DNA from 4 places in the Providencia sp. UF-224 genome. Region 4 is predicted to be linked to each of the others. Evidence: predicted binding sites of a transcription regulator. Region 4 holds the regulator's gene; each other region holds the start of a gene.
What was found. The regulator LexA, encoded in region 4, represses DNA repair genes until DNA is damaged. The targets are predictions, from matches to a motif close to TNCTGTATGTACATACAGNA.
Positions count from the first base shown of each region.

Region 1: a site for LexA is predicted at 1,405-1,424, ahead of uvrB (excinuclease ABC subunit UvrB). Genes of this name have one in related genera too.
Region 2: a site for LexA is predicted at 3,978-3,997, ahead of dinB (DNA polymerase IV). Genes of this name have one in related genera too.
Region 3: a site for LexA is predicted at 587-606, ahead of mutH (DNA mismatch repair endonuclease MutH). Genes of this name have one in related genera too.

Region 1 is NZ_JBSICC010000005.1:212,778-217,992, forward strand. It holds gene uvrB (excinuclease ABC subunit UvrB) at 1-1,370, opposite strand, end outside; gene bioD (dethiobiotin synthase) at 2,001-2,675, opposite strand; gene bioC (malonyl-ACP O-methyltransferase BioC) at 2,668-3,453, opposite strand; gene bioF (8-amino-7-oxononanoate synthase) at 3,431-4,588, opposite strand; gene bioB (biotin synthase BioB) at 4,588-5,215, opposite strand, start outside.
Region 2 is NZ_JBSICC010000002.1:363,806-369,020, reverse strand. It holds gene frsA (esterase FrsA) at 1-302, opposite strand, end outside; gene gpt (xanthine phosphoribosyltransferase) at 487-951, opposite strand; gene pepD (beta-Ala-His dipeptidase) at 1,390-2,850, shown strand; gene dinB (DNA polymerase IV) at 2,897-3,952, opposite strand; gene AC4IFO_RS03950 (glycerophosphodiester phosphodiesterase family protein) at 4,242-5,174, shown strand.
Region 3 is NZ_JBSICC010000007.1:90,222-95,436, forward strand. It holds gene sgrR (HTH-type transcriptional regulator SgrR) at 1-272, shown strand, start outside; gene mutH (DNA mismatch repair endonuclease MutH) at 840-1,523, shown strand; gene AC4IFO_RS09095 (TerC family protein) at 1,594-2,325, shown strand; gene AC4IFO_RS09100 (helix-hairpin-helix domain-containing protein) at 2,322-2,570, opposite strand; gene AC4IFO_RS09105 (alpha/beta fold hydrolase) at 2,718-3,593, shown strand; gene AC4IFO_RS09110 (acetoin reductase) at 3,659-4,438, opposite strand; gene speB (agmatinase) at 5,146-5,215, opposite strand, start outside.
Region 4 is NZ_JBSICC010000019.1:26,070-31,284, reverse strand. It holds gene AC4IFO_RS16365 (fimbrial protein) at 1-168, opposite strand, end outside; gene zur (zinc uptake transcriptional repressor Zur) at 1,269-1,784, shown strand; gene lexA (transcriptional repressor LexA) at 1,970-2,587, opposite strand; gene AC4IFO_RS16350 (diacylglycerol kinase) at 2,724-3,098, opposite strand; gene plsB (glycerol-3-phosphate 1-O-acyltransferase PlsB) at 3,225-5,215, shown strand, end outside.

The sequences.
Region 1 (5,215 bases), on a different contig from region 4:
CGTTTGGTCAATGTGGTGACCAACACTCGCTCATTTTTCTGTACACGAATACGAATTTCAGACAGTAGATCATCCACTTGCGTGGTGACAGGACGAACTTCAATGATTGGGTCAAGTAAGCCTGTTGGCCTAACCACTTGCTCAATGACTTCATTGCCCGATTTTTCCAGCTCATATTTGCCCGGTGTTGCAGAGACATAGATAGATTGCGGTGCTAGAGCTTCGAATTCTTCAAAACGCATTGGCCGGTTGTCCAATGCCGAAGGCAAACGGAAACCGTATTCGACTAAGGTTTCTTTACGGGAACGGTCACCTTTGTACATCGCCCCAATTTGTGGGATCGTCACGTGAGATTCATCCACTACCAGTAGGCCATCCGCCGGTAAATAATCAAACAGTGTCGGAGGTGGCTCGCCCGGTGCACGGCCGGATAAATAACGTGAATAGTTTTCAATCCCTGAGCAATAGCCCAGTTCATTCATCATTTCTAAATCGAACTGAGTGCGCTGGGTAATGCGCTGCTCTTCAACCAGTTTATGGTTTTCCAACAACACTTTTCGTCTATCCACCAGCTCTTCTTTGATATGCTCCATCGCTTCCAAAATACGCTCTCTTGGGGTGACATAGTGCGTTTTTGGGTAAACCGTAAAGCGAGGCACACGGTGTTGGATTTGCCCCGTCAGAGGGTCAAAAAGAGATAGGCGCTCGACTTCATCATCAAATAGTTCGACACGCAGCGCGTATTCATCAGATTCTGCAGGGAAAATGTCTATCACTTCCCCCCGAACGCGGAAAGTACCGCGAGTAAAAGCTTGGTCGTTACGACTGTATTGCAGATCAGCTAAACGCCTCAAAATAGAGCGTTGGTCAATGATCATGCCATCCGTTAGGTGCAGCATCATTTTTAAGTAGCTATCTGGGTCGCCCAACCCGTATATGGCTGAGACTGAAGCCACTACAATCACATCACGACGTTCAAGTAAGGCCTTAGTCGCCGATAAGCGCATCTGCTCAATGTGTTCGTTTACAGAAGCATCTTTCTCGATAAATGTATCAGAGCTAGGTACATAAGCTTCAGGCTGGTAATAATCATAATAAGAAACGAAATACTCCACTGCGTTATCAGGGAAAAACGCTTTCATTTCGCTGTAGAGCTGCGCCGCCAAGGTCTTATTATGTGCCATCAACATGGTTGGGCGATTTTCTTTTGCAATAACGTTGGCTATCGTAAATGTTTTCCCTGACCCTGTAACACCTAATAAGGTTTGATGTGCTAAGCCGTCTTGCAGCCCTTCGCGTAATTTACGAATTGCTTCAGGTTGGTCCCCTGCAGGCTGAAACTCAGAATACAGCTTAAAATCCTTACTCATATTACCGCCTCATCACTTATCTCTTTTGCTATAATACTGGATAAAAAAACAGCTTCAAGTCCTGAATTTAATATTTTGTCTATCCGACGTTCCAATGAGTTTATAAAAATGTTATCCCCAAAATAATGCTTGACCTTTGGAAAACTTTATATTTTATGCTATTGGTTTTTATCGCCCTATCGCAAATGCAAATTGAAGTCTTGATTTTATTTAACCATTTGTATTTAAATGAAATTATTTTTAAGTCCAGAATCACATCAAATAAAGGCAAAGCCGCTCGTCGCCTAGCATAGAAGTCGTTTTATAACGTTAATGCACAAGGTTATCCACAGAAATGGTGGATAACTCTTGAAGCCCTTAGGGCTCATGCTTTCTCGACATTGGTAAAATTTGATAAACGTGGACTAAATGACAAAATGATGGCAGTTATATGAAAAAATTTTTACGTAGTATCCGCTAATAAAAAGGGATTTTATCTGTTTTAGTTCGATCGTCAGACTATTTCTACGGTAAAACTTGACAAAAAATAGGTTAAGAACGTTACACAAGATCAACCGAACATTTAACAATTGATCTTTTTTTACGAAGGAAAAAAGGGCTTTAACGATAATGCTAAGCCCTTTATTTATTTCACAATAATGAAAGATCCAAATATTGCCCTAATGTAGATTCATTAAGTTCAGGTTGATAAGGAAGGATCCCCAAGCAAGGCGGCTTAATCATGCGTTTGAGTGTGGCAAGGTATTCAGCTTGATAAGCCCCAGCAGGTTCCACTTCATTAGCAATCCAGCCGGCAACCAATAACCCAGCTGCATGAATCGCCTCTAGTGTTAATAGTGCATGATTAATACAACCCAGCTTCACACCCACCACTAAAATAACCGGAAGTTGCTGTTCAATGACCCAATCTGCATAGGTTTTTTCAGTGGATAATGGGGTATACCAGCCACCAGCACCTTCAACTAGCACCCAATCACCTTGTCTCTGAATATCTAATACCCCTTGATTAATGACAGAGAAATCAATAGGTAATCCCATTTTTTCACTTATAATATGCGGTGAAGTCGGTGCTTCAAATACGATGGGGTTTATCATTGAATAAGGTAATTTCACGCGGCTATTGGCTTGCAATAATAAAGCATCGTTATTACGCAGCCCTTCTGAAGTCTGTTCGCTGCCAGAAGCGACAGGCTTATAACCTATTGCATTAAACCCTTGCGCATTAGCGGCTTGTAATAAAGCGCAACTCGCCACGGTTTTACCGACTTCAGTGTCCGTTCCTGTTACAAAATACGTTTTAGTCACAATAGATGACTCCAAATACGGTTTGATAAGTTAACGGTAACCCTTGGTGAGCCATCGGGTAAGCTAAAGCTAATTGTTGAAGGCGCTTACGCGTCATGAGCCCAGCTTGGCGCCCTGCCGTTAAATGGGTTGCACCGATCCCTTTTAGCGAATTCAATAAGCTGATTAAATCAGGGAAAAGCAACGTATCTTGCTGAAAAGACACATCATGACGCCATGTTTGGCAACTCGCAGTAATGTCTTGTGAGCTTAAAAAGGTATTCACATGAGAATATCCATCTAGTGACTGCCAAGCTTGTGATAATTCACTCAGCGAATTCTCTGCAAGCGTTGTAAAAACAATCACACCACCACGTTTTGTCACGCGGTACAATTCGCTCAATGCACCATGCAAGCTTTCACACCATTGTATGGATAAATTGGAAAACACCACATCAAACTGTGCTGAACTAACAGGGATCGACTCCATATCCGCACACACATATTCATCTGCTGCATCTTTGCTTTTGGCGACATCTAACATGCCTGAAGATAAGTCTAACGCAGTAACAATATAGCCTTGATTCTTCAGTTTTTGGCTAAAAAAACCCGTCCCACATCCAGCATCTAATACCCGTAAGGGCTTGTTGATTTGCTTTGCAACAAGGGTCGATTTCAATTTATTGAGCAGTTGATTTCCTGTCCCTTGCTGATAATTCGCAATTGCATCGTAACTTGCCGCTGCTCGACCAAATGCCGCCGCAATTTTTTGCTTATCATGACAAATTATCGAAGTCATATAACGCCTCCAACAATTTATCTAGATCGTCTTGTTGATGTGCTGCACTCAACGTGATCCGCAACCGTGCACTTCCTGGCGGAACCGTTGGCGGGCGGATCCCTTGTACCCAAATACCTTTCTGGCGTAAAAATACGGCTGCATGTTGGCATGCTTCATTATCACCAATAATTAAAGGCTGGATAGCTGTCTTTGAATCCGCTAATTTCATCTGCTTAAAATTGGTATTTTCTCTTAAGTATTCAATATGATGATTAAGAGTTTCACGCGGTTTATCTGCCAATTTAATCTGTTTAACGGCTTCTAATAATGCAACTGCCTGCGCGGGTGGCATAGACGTGCTGTAAATCAAATGGCGCGCAGACTGAAGCAAATAATCGGCGGTTTGCTCATCACAAAGCACGGCTGCTCCGCTTGAGCCAAACGCTTTACCGAATGTGACGACTAAAATTTCAGGTTTGATACCATAAGCAGAGCAACTTCCTCGTCCTTGCTCCCCCCAAACACCAATACCATGTGCATCATCAACCATTAACCATGCACAGTGTTTTTTCGCAATATTATGCAAGGTATCAAGGGGAGCACTATCCCCATCCATACTAAAAACCCCCTCGCTTATCACGAGGGTTTTCCCTGCTGCTGGCTTATGAATTAAATTTTCAAGTGAAGATGTATTGTTATGATGAAACCGTCTTAATTGAGCCGCTGAATGTATCGAGGCTTCTATGATCGACGCATGGCTGAGTTTATCGGCCAGTATGCGGTCATTTGGCATCATTAACGCCGTAATTACCGCATGGTTTGCTGCAAAGCCCGAAATAAACAACAGCGCTTTCGAGTACCCCAACCACTGCGCCAGCTCCGTTTCTAGTTCGGCATGGGCTTGGGTATACCCCGTGATATGCCCAGAGCCCCCACTACCGACCCCATAAATATCCGCACCGCGTTGCCATGCAGCAATAATGTTCGGGTGATGAGATAACCCTAAATAATCATTAGAGGAGAAATTAAGGTATTTCTTTCCATGCTGGTGCAGTTCTCGGCCATTAGCGCCATCAATGCATTGCCGCTGACGCCAAATCGATGCGCGTTTGCGCTGCTCTTCCTGCTCTTGTAGAAATGTTTGCCAGCTCATCATACCGCTGCGTTATAGAATTTGGCGTTATCCGCGGTTAGCAATGTTTCAGCCAATTTAGCAGCTTGCAGGTTATCCCCTTCAGTCGTATCAATTCGCTCAGGGTTAATATCCAGCTTTCTAAACAGAGCTAAGTCTTTGTTTTCATCTGGGTTTGGTGTGGTTAGTAACTTACAGCCATAGAAAACTGAGTTTGCACCTGCCATAAAACAGAGTGCTTGCGTTTGCTCATTCATATATTCGCGACCCGCAGATAAACGGACATATGAGGTCGGCATCATGATACGGGCAACCGCAATAGTGCGAATAAAATCAAAGGCATCAACATCTTCATTGTCTGCCATTGGCGTGCCTTCAACTTTCATGAGCATGTTGATTGGAACACTTTCTGGTGGTTTGGGTAAATTGGCTAATTGCACCAGCAATGCGGCACGGTCGCTGACTTTTTCGCCTAAACCCAAAATACCGCCTGAACAGACTTTAATCCCTGCATTGCGAACATTGCCCAAGGTATCCAAACGGTCTTGATATGTTCTTGTGGTGATAATATTGCCGTAATATTCAGGGGATGTATCAAGGTTGTGGTTGTAATAGTCTAAACCCGCTTCAGCAAGGCGCTGGGCTTGA
Region 2 (5,215 bases), on a different contig from region 4:
TCAAAACACCAATTGCCTGAACGATTACCGATGACAGTATCGAGTTGGTTCTCATTACTCCGTGGCGCATTCGAAATCGCAATACGGCTAAGCACATCTTCTATTTCTAATGCGTCAATTCCACGCCAAATCCACATCAAGCGGTTAATCATGCGATACCAGCCCGCATGGTGAGAACCACTCAGCACACTGTGCTCTTTGAGCTGAGGCAGTGTTTGGGCGGAATATGAGACCAGTGTCGATGTTTCAACCTGTCTGATTTTAGGCTTAAAGAGTTTTTCGGATAAATTTTGCTGAGTCATCCCAATTACCTGTATACCGTCGCTGAATGGAACCAAAAAATAAGGGGAATGCACATAATGCACTCCCCAAATTATATCGTGTTTGACTCAAAAATTTTAGGTATTAATGTGTTCTAGCAATCAATAAAATCCATAAGGCTTTATAATTACAGTGTTTTTACCTAACTTTAAGTGACAAACAGATTTATTTATCTTGTTCACACAGAGGCTTAACAAAGACAACGCCCATATCCCAAGGCTGTTCAATCCAAGTATCTTGAGGGATATCAACCACATAGTCATCAACTAATGGACGACCAGCTGGTTTTGCGAAGATAGTCACAAAGTGTGCTTTTGGATACATATCACGAATAGCTTGTGCAGTACCGCCAGTATCAACTAAATCATCAATGACGATAAAGCCTTCACCATCGCCTTCAGCGCGCTTGATAACAGTTAATTCGCGTTGGTTATCATGGTCATAGCTAGAGATACAAACGGTGTCAACGTGACGAATTCCCAGTTCACGTGCAAGAAGTGCACCAGGGACAAGTCCACCACGGCTAACCGCGATAATACCGGTCCATTGTTCTACTGGTAATAAACGTTGTGCGAGTTTACGGGCATGTATTTGCAACATATCCCACGTTACGACATATTTTTCGCTCATATAATTCGGGTCCCGACTGCTGAGTAAATCTGAAATGTGTCTTGCGGAAAAAAGGTTGCGCGAGATTATAGTGATTCGGCGCGCTAAAAACCAGTAAAAAGCATCATTCGCCATCAATTATTATCATTTACACTGTCCATTATTCAAAAGAAAGTGTTATCCTGAGTTTATAAAAGAGGCGGCCTTTAATTCGAAACTTCAGGCTGTTAGGTCATAATTACAGCAATGTTCCTTTTAAAAATCGAAGCTGAAACTCGCGTTGACTGTCAATCGGCTGCTGTCTAGATGATTCAGGGATTTTCCCTAAATAGTTCAAGTTATAGCTAGGCGGCAAATGAACAAATCCAAGGAGCATACATCAGTATGTGACGTAGGTTTGTGAGTGCAGACAACAACGCTATAGCTTGAAATATAACGGGAAAATCATAGGAGATACACGTGTCTGACTTAGCCAAATTATCCCCCCAACCACTGTGGGACATCTTCGCTACCATCTGCTCCATTCCACATCCTTCATATCATGAAGAAGCTTTAGCGGCACATATCGTTGATTGGTCAAAACAAAAAGGCTTCCACGTTGAGCGTGATGAAGTTGGCAACATTTTGATCCGTAAACCTGCAACTGCGGGCTACGAAAACCGTAAAGCCGTGGTGTTACAAGCCCACTTAGACATGGTGCCGCAAAAAAATAACGATACGGTGCATGACTTTAAAGTTGACCCAATCCGCCCGTATGTAAATGGCGAATGGGTGACTGCTGAAGGAACCACATTAGGCGCAGATAACGGTATTGGTTTAGCATCTGCACTGGCTGTTTTAGCTGATGACAGCGTTGAGCACGGCCCAATGGAAGTGCTGTTAACCATGACCGAAGAAGCGGGTATGGAAGGTGCGTTTGGCTTAAAAGCAGGCTGGTTACAAGCGGATATCTTAATCAACACCGACTCCGAGGAAGAAGGCGAAATCTACATGGGTTGCGCTGGTGGTGTTGATTTCACAACCACTTTTGACCTAACTCGCGAAGCATTACCAGAAGGTTATCAAACCTTTACCTTGACCTTAAAAGGTTTAAAAGGTGGCCACTCAGGTGGTGATGTTCATTTAGGTTTAGGTAATGCAAACAAGCTGTTAGCACGTTTTCTTGCAGGCCACGCAGAAGATCTCAGCCTAAAACTATTAGAGTTTAAAGGCGGTACAGTACGTAATGCTATCCCACGTGAAGCACACGCCATTATTTCTGTTCCAGCTGGTAAAGTCGCTGATCTGACGGCACTAAGAACACGCTACGAAAGCATTCTGAAAAATGAGTTAGCCGCTGTTGAACCTAACTTAGTGCTGTTGTTAGATGAAACACAAAGCGACTTAAAAGCGCTGTCTGATGACTGCCAACAACACTTTGTTTTCTTCTTAAATGCGGCACCAAATGGCGTTATCCGTATGAGTGATGTCGCAAAAGGTGTCGTGGAAACCTCACTAAATGAAGGTGTCGTACGTATGACGGAAGATAAAGCAGAGGTCATCTTCCTCGTTCGTTCACTCATCGATAGCGGTAAAAATTATGTCGTTAACATGCTGACTTCTGTTAGTAAATTAGCGAAAGCCCAATATCGTGCAGAAGGTAGCTACCCAGGTTGGCAGCCAGATGCAGACTCTGCTGTGATGCATTTGGTGAGTGAAACCTACAATAAGTTATTTGGTAAGATCCCAAATGTTATGGTGATCCACGCAGGCCTTGAGTGCGGTTTATTCAAAAAGCCATATCCAGATATGGACATGGTCTCCATTGGGCCAACCATTCGTGGCGCACACTCACCAGATGAACGCGTTCATATCGCCAGTGTTGGTGAGTATTGGAAACTGTTAACTGCGGTGCTAAAAGCGATCCCAGTTAAAGGCTAATCCACTGATATTGAATAGAATGCTCATCCTTTTGATGAGCATTTTTTTAAAGTTCAAGTAATAACTGCCGCTCTAATTGCGGGCTTTGTAACATGACATGTAACCCCACCAACCTCACCCCTCGCTTTAACCGGCGATTTTCCCAAACCTGCTGTGCGAGTTGTACTAAATCTTGTTTATTTAAAATGGGATACACATGCTCCTGTGTTGTTTGCTGAAAGTCATCAAACTTGAATTTCACCCCTTGACGGGCGATGCGCAAATCGGGTTTTACTTTTGCTAAACGTAACTGCAATTCTTCATACAACTTATCTAACAACAAAAGACAATCATCCCATTGATGAATATCTTCAGCTAATGTCCGTTCAACCCCCACGGACTTTCTCAGCCTATCGGGGTTTACAGGGCGCTCATCAATGGCATGGCAACGTTCCCAAAGTGCTTGACCAAATTTCCCCATGCTTTTGATTAACGTAACCATATCAAATTGCTGCACATCCGCACAGGTATTCAGCCCCATATCCGCCAATTTTTGAGCCGTCACTTTGCCGACTCCGGGGATCTTTTTTAATGGTAATGTGAGGACGAATTGATCCATATTTTGTGGCGTGATAACAAACTGACCATTAGGTTTATTCATATCCGAAGCGATTTTCGCTAAAAACTTGATAGGTGCGATCCCCGCTGATGCAGTTAACTGCAATTCATCAAAAATTTGCTGACGAATAGCTTCTGCAATCAAAGTTGCAGAGCCATGCAACTGCGTACAATCCGTCACATCTAAATACGCTTCATCAAGGGAAAGAGGTTCGATTAAATCGGTATAGCGCGCAAAAATCTTGCGAATATGAATAGAGGTTTCTTTATACAGTGCCATATGCCCCGGGACGACTTTTAGGTGCGGGCAAAGCCTCAAGGCAATAGCCGTCGACATCGCGCTGTGTACGCCATAGCGGCGCGCTTCATAGTTGGCTGTACTGATAACTCCCCGACGATCCGCACTTCCACCAACCGCAATAGGGACATTGCGTAGGCTTGGGTCATCGCGCATTTCTATCGCCGCATAAAAGCAGTCCATATCAATATGAATAATTTTACGCACGGGTTCACTCATAAAAAAACCAATCAACTGATTAAATATACAGTATTTTTATTAGCCATGCAATTACGAGGAAGTACGATATCAAGCTCATTTTAATCTCTTCTAACTCTCTGTTAATAAAAACCAATTCATTTTATTGTCATATTTAACTGCCACACTTTATGGGTAAAAATAAATAAAGTTAGTCTTAAAAAGAGTCCTAATGGATTACAGATTAATAAAAAAGTAATACAACAGACTGGCTTATTTCCCTCACAACTCGTTAAAAATTATTTTATGGACAATACTCATGGCAATGATATCCGCATTAAAATTTAACCCGTTAGCGATCATTGGGTTGCTACTTCTGATCACTCAAAACTCATTTGCATTCACCACTCAAATGGCTTCACCTCAAATTGTTGCGCACCGCGCTGGTACGGCAGATGCACCTGAAAATACGATTTATGCTATTGATCTTGCAAAGAAAAACAAAGCGGATGCCATTTGGTTAACCGTCCAGCTCAGCCAAGATAATCAATTAGTGTTATATCGCCCAAGTGATCTTGATTCTCTAACAGATAAAAAAGGCCCTGTTTCGGCCTATTCCGCAGAGCAACTTAGCCATATCAATGCTGCATACCAATTTAATCAAAAAAACAACCAACAATTACCCGCTGCAACCACCACAATTAGCACACTAGAAGCCATATTAAAAAAGTATCCAGACACCACCTTTTATATTGACTTAAAATCCCCTGACGCCAACCCAGCCACTCAAGCCAAAGCTACTCTAGCCTTATTGGAAAAAACAAAAGCATTCAATCAAGTACGCTTTTACTCTACCAATACCGATTTCTTAACCGCGCTAAATCAGCTATCCCCTAAAATTCAGACCTTTGAAAGCCGTGATGAAACTCGTACCATTTTGGCAAATAGCATTATGAACCATCAATGTTCAGTTCCAGACACAAAACCAATCAATAAAACGGATAAGCCAGCTTCTCGTTGGTATGGTTTTGAGCTACATCGTAAAGTTGAAGTTGTTGAAAAATATACGCTAGGTGAGGCTCGCTCCCCGGCAACACTTTCATGGGATAAATCAGCGATAGAGTGCTTTAAACGTGATGGTGACGCTTATATCATTGTTTTTGGTGTAAATAACCAAAGCGATTACCAGTTGGCGAAAGAGATAGGTGCTGATGCAGTAATGGTGGATTCACCGAAGGCTTTTAATAAATAGATATCTAAAAATAAACCTTAACTGTTAAAACAACAGTTAAG
Region 3 (5,215 bases), on a different contig from region 4:
CCATTTTCGCCACGTTGTACGAAATGCCCCTCTTACGCCAATGTCTTGGTGATAACCTTGATACTCAATTAAGCCAATGGCGAAATAACGCTTTCGACGTAGAAGCGTGGTGTGAAAGCTTAATTGACTCGCAAATTTTCCATCCGATATTTCATCACTGGTTAGAGTTGCAAGGCCAGCGCACCATGCGCGGTGTCCGAATGAATACCTTCGGTTGGTTTGATTTTAAATCCGCATGGTTTAAGCCATCTGAGGATAACCCATCTAATTAGTGATAGTTATAAACAGCCAAAGTGAATAATAAGGATGTTATTCACTTTTTCTGTGGATATCTATGTGAACAACCCTATAGCAATCAGGGTATATCCCCAGAACGGGTTTTTATCAAAAATAATTAAAATCTAATAAACTTTGATAAATCAAAGAAATAAAGCCAAAAAAAACACGTTATCCACTGGTCAATTTTTTCGCTAAAAAGCTTAGGACTTCAACTGAACAAATATCAAACAACGTCGTATTTATCCACAACTAATGTGTTTAACTTACTCACTTTTTGTGATGAACGTCATAAAACCTCATTAGTCAAGGCTGTAAATACACACAGTAATCACTGTTTTACACAGTTATCCAGAAAACCTGTGGATAACCTAGTGCATGATCCTGTGATTATCTTGGGATGAACGTGAATAACCCTAAAACCAACATTGAAGAACAGGGAATAAAAAATATTAAACAGTTAAATATCATGCAGTTAAAAATCATCATGAAAAAGTGTTATACTCTCTTCGTTATGTGAATTATTTTTGATTGTTTTTTATACACTTAATTTTCAGAGCATTATGTCATTTACACCACCACGACCACCGGATAACGAAGCTACCTTAATGAGTCGGGCTCAAGCGCTTGCCGGCTATACTTTGGGTGATCTCGCCCAAATTGCAGGTATCCCTATCCCCCCTGATCTAAAGCGTGATAAAGGCTGGGTGGGCATGTTACTCGAGTATTATTTAGGAGCGAGCGCAGGCAGTAAGGCGGAGCAAGATTTTGCCCACATTGGTATTGAGCTAAAAACGATCCCCATCGACCGCCATGGCGTGCCACTGGAAACCACCTTTGTCTCCGTCGCGCCCCTCACGGGAAATAGCGGTTTAACGTGGGAAAATAGCCATGTGCGCCGTAAGCTATCGCGAATATTGTGGTTTCCAATTGAAGGTGAACGCCAAATTCCCTTAGCGGAACGTCGGGTCGCTAACCCATTAATTTGGAGCCCGTCCCCCCTTGAGGAACAATTACTGCGGCAAGATTGGGAAGAGTTAATGGATTTGATTGTGCTCGGCAAAGTGGAAACCATTACAGCGCGCCACGGGCAAGTTTTGCAAATTCGCCCTAAAGCGGCAAACAATAAAGCCCTAACAGAAGCCATTGGTGAGTTCGGCCAACCGATTATGACGCTGCCCCGCGGCTTTTACCTTAAAAAAGACTTTACCGCCCCTTTGCTAGCGCGGCATTTTAATCTCGCTTAATCAACAAGGTGTCGCCTGTACCAAGCAGACGATAAACATTTATCACTGTTTTATTGTAGAAGGTACACAGATGTTTGAGTGGATACTCGACCCCAATGCTTGGATGGCTCTTGCCACCCTAACTATTTTAGAAATCGTTTTAGGCATCGATAACATTATTTTCTTGAGTATCGTGGTGAGCAAACTCCCTGCCCATCAACAAAATAGTGCCAGACGCACAGGGCTCATTGCGGCGATGGTCATGCGCCTTGCCTTATTGGCCTCAATCGCGTGGTTATCGCGCCTGACAACCCCGTTGTTCACCGTTGCAGACCATGTTGTTTCCGCTCGCGATATCATCTTATGTGCAGGCGGAATTTTCTTGATATGGAAAGCCAGCCAAGAGATTTTTGAAACCATTGAAGGGGAAGACGAAAGCAACCTTGCGCAGCGGCAAGTGCATTCGTTTTGGGGTGCCATTGTGCAAATTGCCCTGTTAGATATTATTTTTAGCCTCGATTCCGTCATCACCGCCGTTGGGCTTTCTGACCACCTGTTTATTATGATGGCTGCAGTGATTATTGCAGTGCTTATCATGATGTTAGCCGCAAAAAGTATCGGGGATTTTGTTGAGCGCTATCCCTCCGTCAAAATACTTGCACTCTCTTTCTTAATTTTAGTGGGCTTTACACTGATACTCGAAAGCGTACAAGTCCATGTCGCTAAAGGGTATATCTACTTTGCCATGTTCTTTTCCATGGCCGTTCAAATGCTCAACATTCTGCGCAGCAAAAAATGGAAGATGAAACACAAAGTCGACTAATTACCTGATTCAAGTGCTTGCTTTGCCGCTAAGATAGCCCCTTCAACGGCTTTCTTAGCTTGCGGGCTGTTTTTCCAGCAACTTGACCCCGTGAGTGCAGCACCTGAAATTAAAATTTCATCATAAGAAGCTTCACTTAACTGAGCCAATGATGAAAACCCCATCTGTTCTAAACGGCTGATCACCATCGGCCCTACGCCTTTAACTGCTAATAAAACCTGTTTTTCTGACTCTGAAAATGCCATTTGAGCTCCTTTTCGCTAATTATTAAGCTAATATTTTGCAATTTACCTCTTTAATACTTTAAAATTGCAATTATAACAATGCCAGTTTGAATAATAATTAACTGACCTATCTTATCACCCAGTCTGTGCCTGTTTTAGGAATTTACCATGTACAATGCGCCGTTGATTAACCCTCGCCAACATATCATGACACTACCGGATGGTCGTCAACTTTGCTGGTTTGAATCAGGGCCAAAGACGGGCTTCCCTGTCGTTTTCTGTACTGGTGCAGGCATGAGTGGCAACCTCGGCTTTGGCTTAGATTTGCTGGAAAAATACAATATTCGTTTGATCGTGCCAGAACGTGCAGGGCTTGGCGACTCTACTTTTCACGCCCACAAATCATTAAAAAGCGTTGCATTCGATATTCAAGCGTTACTTGATAACTTAGCGATTAAACAGTTTTCAGTGCTGGGCTTTTCACAAGGCGGTGTGTTCGCGATGGCGGTTGCTCATTATTGCCAGCCTGTTTCTCTGTCTATTGTGTCTGGGCAAGACCAATTCGAACACCCTGCCACGCGCGCCAAATTAACGGCTGACGTGGTGAATATGCAGGAACAAGCTCTGAATACACCAGAAAGCTTATCCGACTGGTTACAGAAAAATGTCACTGGCGAATGGCTATTGGCGTTTATCCTCAATTGCAGTGCCGAAATCGACCAACAGCTCTACAATGAAGAACACTTTTTAGAAGCCTACACCGATTGTATGTGCCGTGCGTTTTCTCAAGGCAATCAAGGTTATGTGCAAGATTTATTGCTTTCCTTGCAAAACTGGGGATTCACCCCTGAAGACATCACCTGCCCAACCGCCTTATGGTATGGCGAGTTAGATATGAGCACCGTGCACTCCCCTGATTTTGGGGATGTTTTGGCAGATCGTTTTTTCAACTGCAACCACCATTTATACACACAAGAAGGCGGTTCTTTGCTTTGGACGCAAGCCGACGCTATTTTAACTGACCTGCATAGCCACGCCGCATAAGATAAAAAGCCGCGGTGAATAATTCACAGCGGCTATTGCTTTCATTCTGGTATCACTACGCTGTATTAACGGTAAACGATCCCGCCATCCGTCAGAATAGATTGACCGGTAATATAGTCAGAGTCATCGCTTGCTAAGAACGCCACTAAACCCGCGACATCATCAGGGGTTTGAGCACGGCCTAATGCGATACCTTCAACGTATTTTTTGTAAGTCTCACCTTTTGGCGCGCCCGTAATTTCAGCAAAGCGCTCATCAATTTCCACCCACATATCTGTCCCAACAATACCTGGGCAATATGAATTGACGGTGATACCTGAGCTTGCATACTCTTTTGCCGCCGCTTGTGTTAAGGCACGTACCGCAAATTTTGTCGCGGAATACACACCTAACATAGCGAAACCGTCATGGCCTGCAATGGAAGAGGCATTGATGATTTTCCCTTTGTGCTTACGCTCTTGGAATTTCTCACTGGCAGCTTGAATGCCCCACATGGTGCCATCCACGTTGATTTTGAAGATTAAATCCATATCTTCTTGGCGAACATCAGCGATTGGCTTAACTTGCGCAATCCCTGCGTTGTTGATCATCACATCAAAACCACCTAGCTCAGCTTCTGCATGAGCAACTGCGGCAAACACTTGGTCACGTTGGCTGATATCCGCAGCAAATGTTGTCACTTTACGGCCTAATGCTTCAATTTCTTTTGCCACATCTTGCAGTTTGTCTTTTTTCAAATCGACCAGTGCAATATCTGCGCCTTCTTTTGCTAAACGCAGTGCAATACCGCGACCAATTCCCTGTGCCGCTCCGGTCACTAAAATAACTTTGTTATTTAAAGCCATACTGTTCTCCTACTTATTTATAGCCAAAATGACTAGTCCACCATAGTCTATAAGTTAACAATAATAACAATAAGTTACAAAGAAATGATTTTAATCTACCATTTGGAACTTATAAAAAACATTTCACTATCGGATAGCGTTATTTATTTTACTCACCAACGAAAAGTACACGAATTCGTAAATTAACAGGCATTCGTTAATAAAAATCATTCTCAAATGAGTAAACAAAAAATGCGAAAGTGACACGCTATGAGTAAAAAGTGAGTAAGGAAAAACACTCACCCTCCTTCCATCTAAATTGTGTTTATTTGCCCTCTTAATTAGCTATTCAGCTTACACCCTTAATAAGAGTAAATTTATTTATCAATTACACATTAAACGCATTGAAACTTAATGTTACAAATTAATTGTTTTAATAGAACGTTTTACATGAACCATTAAAATAAAATTTCAAGTCATTGATAAAAATCGATTTATTTAAAAAAAGAATAGTTCCAATTAAAAATAACTCAAATTTTGGCAAATCAACATATTAACTTAAGTGCTAATCAGCTCCTTGCCTTCAAGGCGAGTCATTTAGCTAACGTTGTGCTGCCTAGAAAAGTCTTTTTGGATTGATTGAGAAAGGAAATTGTAGCTACGGTTTTTCTGCTTAAAAAAAACAGAACCTGCTTAACGCAGGTTCTGTTGCTTTAATCAGGCCTAATTTATTTTTTAGACGCTTGAATATACAGCATTTCTAAAGCAATTGATGCCGCGGCTAATGCCGTGATTTCA
Region 4 (5,215 bases):
GTCAATTACAGAGCCTTTAGTAGTAGAGGTAACGTCACAAGATGCAGCACGTAATTGTGCTTTAAAAGTAACTTCTGCACCTTTTTTACCGTCTGCTGCTAATGCAGAACCAGCGACCATAGAACCTGCTAATACTGCTAAAACTGCTAATTTTTTGTTGAATAACATATGTAAATACCTCTGTATTTATGTCGTCATGTAAGTAGTGAAAGACACATTTTTTATTAAAAGCCAAACTCACAACATCCATTTACAGTACTAAAGTCATTTTTATGAGCTTGGCGAAGTTGCTGTTAACTTTATTCAAGCCAACATTAAGAGCATTAAAAATCCTTTTAATCCCCTTTGTTAAAACCAAGTCAGTAGAACTGGCTTTAAAAAAGAGCTATTTCTATATCGCCAAATTTGAGAGACCAGAATCAATATAGAAATAGTAAAGATGGACAAAAATTTAAAACATTAGAGAGTTCGATTAATTCTTATTACTTCCTATGCTAAAATCACGGGTCTATGTATAAACCACATAGCATTTAGTTACTCATTTCTGACTCAACCATTCCTATTTCAAACAACTAAAAATACTTGGCTAAGTTTTCAAACACTCTCCTGCTTTCTGAGAACAATTCTAAGACAACAATATTTATTGTCAAAATAACGCATTTAAAGATGCAGCAATAGCCAATAAACCTATAACTAAAAGCCAATATAGATTTAAATTCTTTATTATAAGTTTTATGATATGTTTGAGAGTGTTACTTAGGTTAATTTATATAAATCGAAATCCAGCTACTTATAATTATTTCAAGTTGTAAAAGGTTGTGTAAATGAGCATCATTTTATTTAATATCGAAAAATGGTAAATTTTATATATATTAATCCAACTGAATGAATAATGGTTACATTACCCCCATCGAGTTAGCTTAAAACCAGATTATTATCTCATACTGAACAATCCTCATAAGATAAGTCTTAATTGAAATTTACGTTAAATAACAAACAAAAAACGCATACTTTGTATTTGTTTTGTTAAAGCAAATAATCATTTTTGTTTCAGTTAAATTTATGTAATTCATCTGCTGTACTCGTTTCAACCAAGTCCATTTTCAGATAATCGTTTGCTTATGTTTACTTTTAAATAAAAATTATATAGATAACATATTTACTTAGTTATTTCCTGCCCCCTGAAAGCCAATGCGCTTTCAATATCAAAAATATGATAAACTTATGAGCAGTAAATTTTTGCGTTTTTCGAAGCTGGGGTCAGTAAAATGAAAAAAATGAGTGAAGAGAAAATACTTGTGATGGCAGAGCGCATTTGCCAATCAAGAGGCGTTAGATTGACTCCACAAAGAGAAACTGTGTTACGCCTTATCGCGCAACAACATGGCGCAATCAGTGCTTATGATTTATTAGACTTGCTACGCGAAGTTGAACCGCAAGCAAAGCCCCCAACCGTTTACCGCGGGTTAGAGTTTTTAATGGAACAAGGCTTTATTCATAAAATAGAGTCAACCAACAGCTACGTCGTTTGCCATCACTTTGATAATCCCAGCCATATTTCAGTGATGTTGATTTGCGATAATTGCGGGAGCGTAACTGAAAGTGATTGTGCGACAATAGAAGCAGCTATCATTAGTTTGGCAGAAACCAACCAATTCCGTTTACGCCATACTGTGGTTGAGAACCATGGTCTATGTAAAAACTGTGATGAAATTGATAGCTGCCAAGATCACGCGCATTGTGGCCATGACCATGAACACCCTGTCATTACCAAGAGAAAGTAATAAATGAGGTTGTAGAATCCATGATGTTACTTATATAAGAAAAGAATACGAAAAGTAATATAAAGAAAGGATATAAAAGAAAGGAAGTAAAGCAGGCAGATCTCTATACATCAATTTGAAATCTGCCAGCAATCATGGAAAAATCAAACAAGCAGCACACCGCTACCTACCTGATAATCTAAGAATCAATACCAATCGCTATTACGGATCACGCCAACAGCCAAGCCTTCAATAGTGAAGCTTTGTTCACGTAAATCGACAATAATCGGAGCAAACTCTGGATTTTCGGCGATTAATTCGACACGGTTACCTTGCTGTTTAAAACGTTTAACTGTAACTTCATCATCAATACGCGCCACAATAACTTGGCCATTATGTGCATTTTGTGTTTTATGTACTGCTAATAAATCACCATCCATAATACCGATATCTTTCATCGACATACCATTCACACGTAAGAGAAAATCTGCGTGAGGTTTGAAGAGTTCTGGATCAACTTGGTAGTGACTTTCAATATGTTCTTGTGCTAATAAAGGTTCGCCAGCGGCAACACGCCCAATCAAAGGTAGCCCTTGATCATCAGGTTCTTCTTCAAGAAGTAGGCGGATACCCCGTGATGCCCCAGAAACAATTTCAATTACACCCTTGCGTGCCAAGGCTTTTAAATGTTCTTCTGCCGCATTAGGCGAACGAAAACCAAGGCTTGCTGCTATTTCAGCACGTGTAGGAGGCATACCTGTTTGCGAAATGTGGTCACGCACCAGATCGTAAACCTGCTGTTGTCGAGCCGTCAGTGCTTTCATCCCGTTCCCCTGTTTGTTTATACAGTCAGACTGTGAGTATATACAGGTAAATGAAGATTTGAAACAGTTAAATCACTGAATTTAGTATTTGTTATCGATTTACTTTCTTTTCCCAAATTTCAATGGCTTTTCGTCGCTACCCCGCAAAATAACGTTGCCATAATACCAATGCCCAAATAAACAGTGCTAAGCCAATACTGACAAACACAGCGGCAGAGCCAATATCTTTAGCGCGCCCTGAAAGTTCATGATATTCACTACCAATACGGTCAACAACGGCTTCTATTGCACTATTGAGTAGCTCTACGATAGCCACCAGCACGACGGAGCTTATTAACAATATTCTATCCACATAGCTGATATCTAAGCAAAAGGCGATAATAATCGCAATCACCGCAGCCACAGATTCCTGACGAAATGCCGCTTCATTTACCCACGCTGCTTTTAGCCCTTTAAGGGAGTATCCCGCTGCTTTAATCACACGGGTAAAGCCCTTAGTTTGACTTGCCATATTTATTCCTTAAAAAATACAAACAATAATCGATTTTTACGGTCAAAGTGAATTGTCAGTAACAGATCTGCCAGTGGATTTCTGGTATGATTGCCCGGCATTGTTAACAAGAGGCTATAATCATTTATGTCACTATGGCGTAAAATATATTACAACACGTTGAATTTACCACTTAAATTATTGGTAAAAAGTAAACTAATTCCATCGGACCCAATTACAGAATTGCAGCTTGATACTAACAGGCCAACGCTGTATGTATTGCCTTATCATTCTAAGTCCGACCTCCTAACGCTACGGCATCAATGCTTGGCTATCGGTTTGCCTGACCCTTTGGTTGATAACGACATCAATGGCACCAAGCTTCCTGCCTATGTGTTTATCGATGATGGCCCGCGCGTATTTCGCTATTATTCACCGGATCCGCGTAAAGATTCCGTCAAAACATTCCATGCATATTTAGATTTGCACAAAAATAATCCAAATCTGGATATTCAAATGCTACCTGCATCGGTCATGTTTGGGCGATCCCCTGGTCGTGAAGGGCATACCCCTGCTCCCCCACTCAAGCTATTAAATGGGGTGCAAAAATTCTTCGCTATCCTATGGTTAGGTCGCGATAGTTTTGTTCGCCTATCGCCACCTGTTTCGATTGGGAAAATGGCACAGGACCACGGCACAGACACCATTATTGCCAATAAATTAGCACGTGTCGCCCGTATTCACTATTCGCGCCAACGCCTTGCGGCGGTCGGCCCGAAACTGCCAGCACGCTATGAACTGTTCAATAAGCTTTTGACATCAAAAGCGATTGAAAAAGCCGTCGAAGACGAAGCACGCAGTAAAAAAATTCCATTGAAGAAAGCGCAGCAAAATGCGGTGAATATGATGGAAGAAATTGCCGCTAATTTCTCCTATGAAGCAGTGCGTTTAACAGACCGCGTACTGAGCTGGACATGGAATCGCCTCTATCAAGGCATTAACGTGCAACATGCTGAGCGTGTTCGCCAATTAGCGCAAGATGGTCATGAAATTGTGTATGTGCCTTCCCACCGAAGCCACATGGACTACTTACTGCTTTCCTATGTCCTTTACCATCAAGGCTTAGTTCCCCCGCACATCGCCGCTGGGATCAACTTAAACTTCTGGCCTGCCGGCCCGATTTTCCGCCGTCTTGGCGCATTCTTTATCCGCCGAACCTTTAAAGGAAATAAACTCTATTCCACGGTTTTCCGTGAATACTTAAGCGAGCTGTTTGCTCGCGGCTATTCTATTGAGTATTTCGTTGAAGGTGGACGTTCCCGAACAGGCCGTTTATTGCAGCCAAAAACCGGAACGCTGTCGATGACATTGCAAGCCATGCTTCGCGGTGACTCACGCCCTATCACTATCGTGCCTATTTATATTGGCTACGAACACGTGATGGAAGTGGGTACCTATGCAAAAGAGCTGCGTGGTGCAGAAAAAGAGAAAGAAGGCTTATTTTCAATGATCCGCGGCTTGCGCAAACTGCGTAACTTAGGTCAAGGGTATGTGAACTTTGGTCAGCCAATTTCTCTTTCTCATTATCTTAATCAGCGTGTACCTGATTGGCGTGATTCGATTGACCCCATTGAGCCACAACGTCCGTCTTGGTTAAACCCAACGGTCAGCTCGTTAGCAGATAACATCATGGTGAATATCAATAACGCTGCTGCTGCTAATGCCATCAACTTGTGTGCCACCGCTTTGCTAGCTTCACGTCAGCGTTCATTAACCCGTGAGCAGCTCATTGAGCAAGTGGAATGCTATCTGCAATTATTGCGCAATGCGCCATACACGGCTGATGCAACAACGCCAAATAAAACCGCGGAACAGCTGCTCGAACATGCTTTGCAAATGGATAAATTCGAAGTCGAAAAAGACAGCATGGGGGATATTATTATTCTTCCTCGTGAAAATGCCGTTTTAATGACCTACTACCGTAACAATATCCATCACTTACTGGTATTGCCGTCATTAATTACCAGTATTGTATTGCACCATGAGCGCATCAGTCGCCAAGATATTCACCAACAAGTCAGCCAAATCTATCCGTTCTTAAAAGCTGAACTGTTTATGCGTTATAACGACGAACAGTT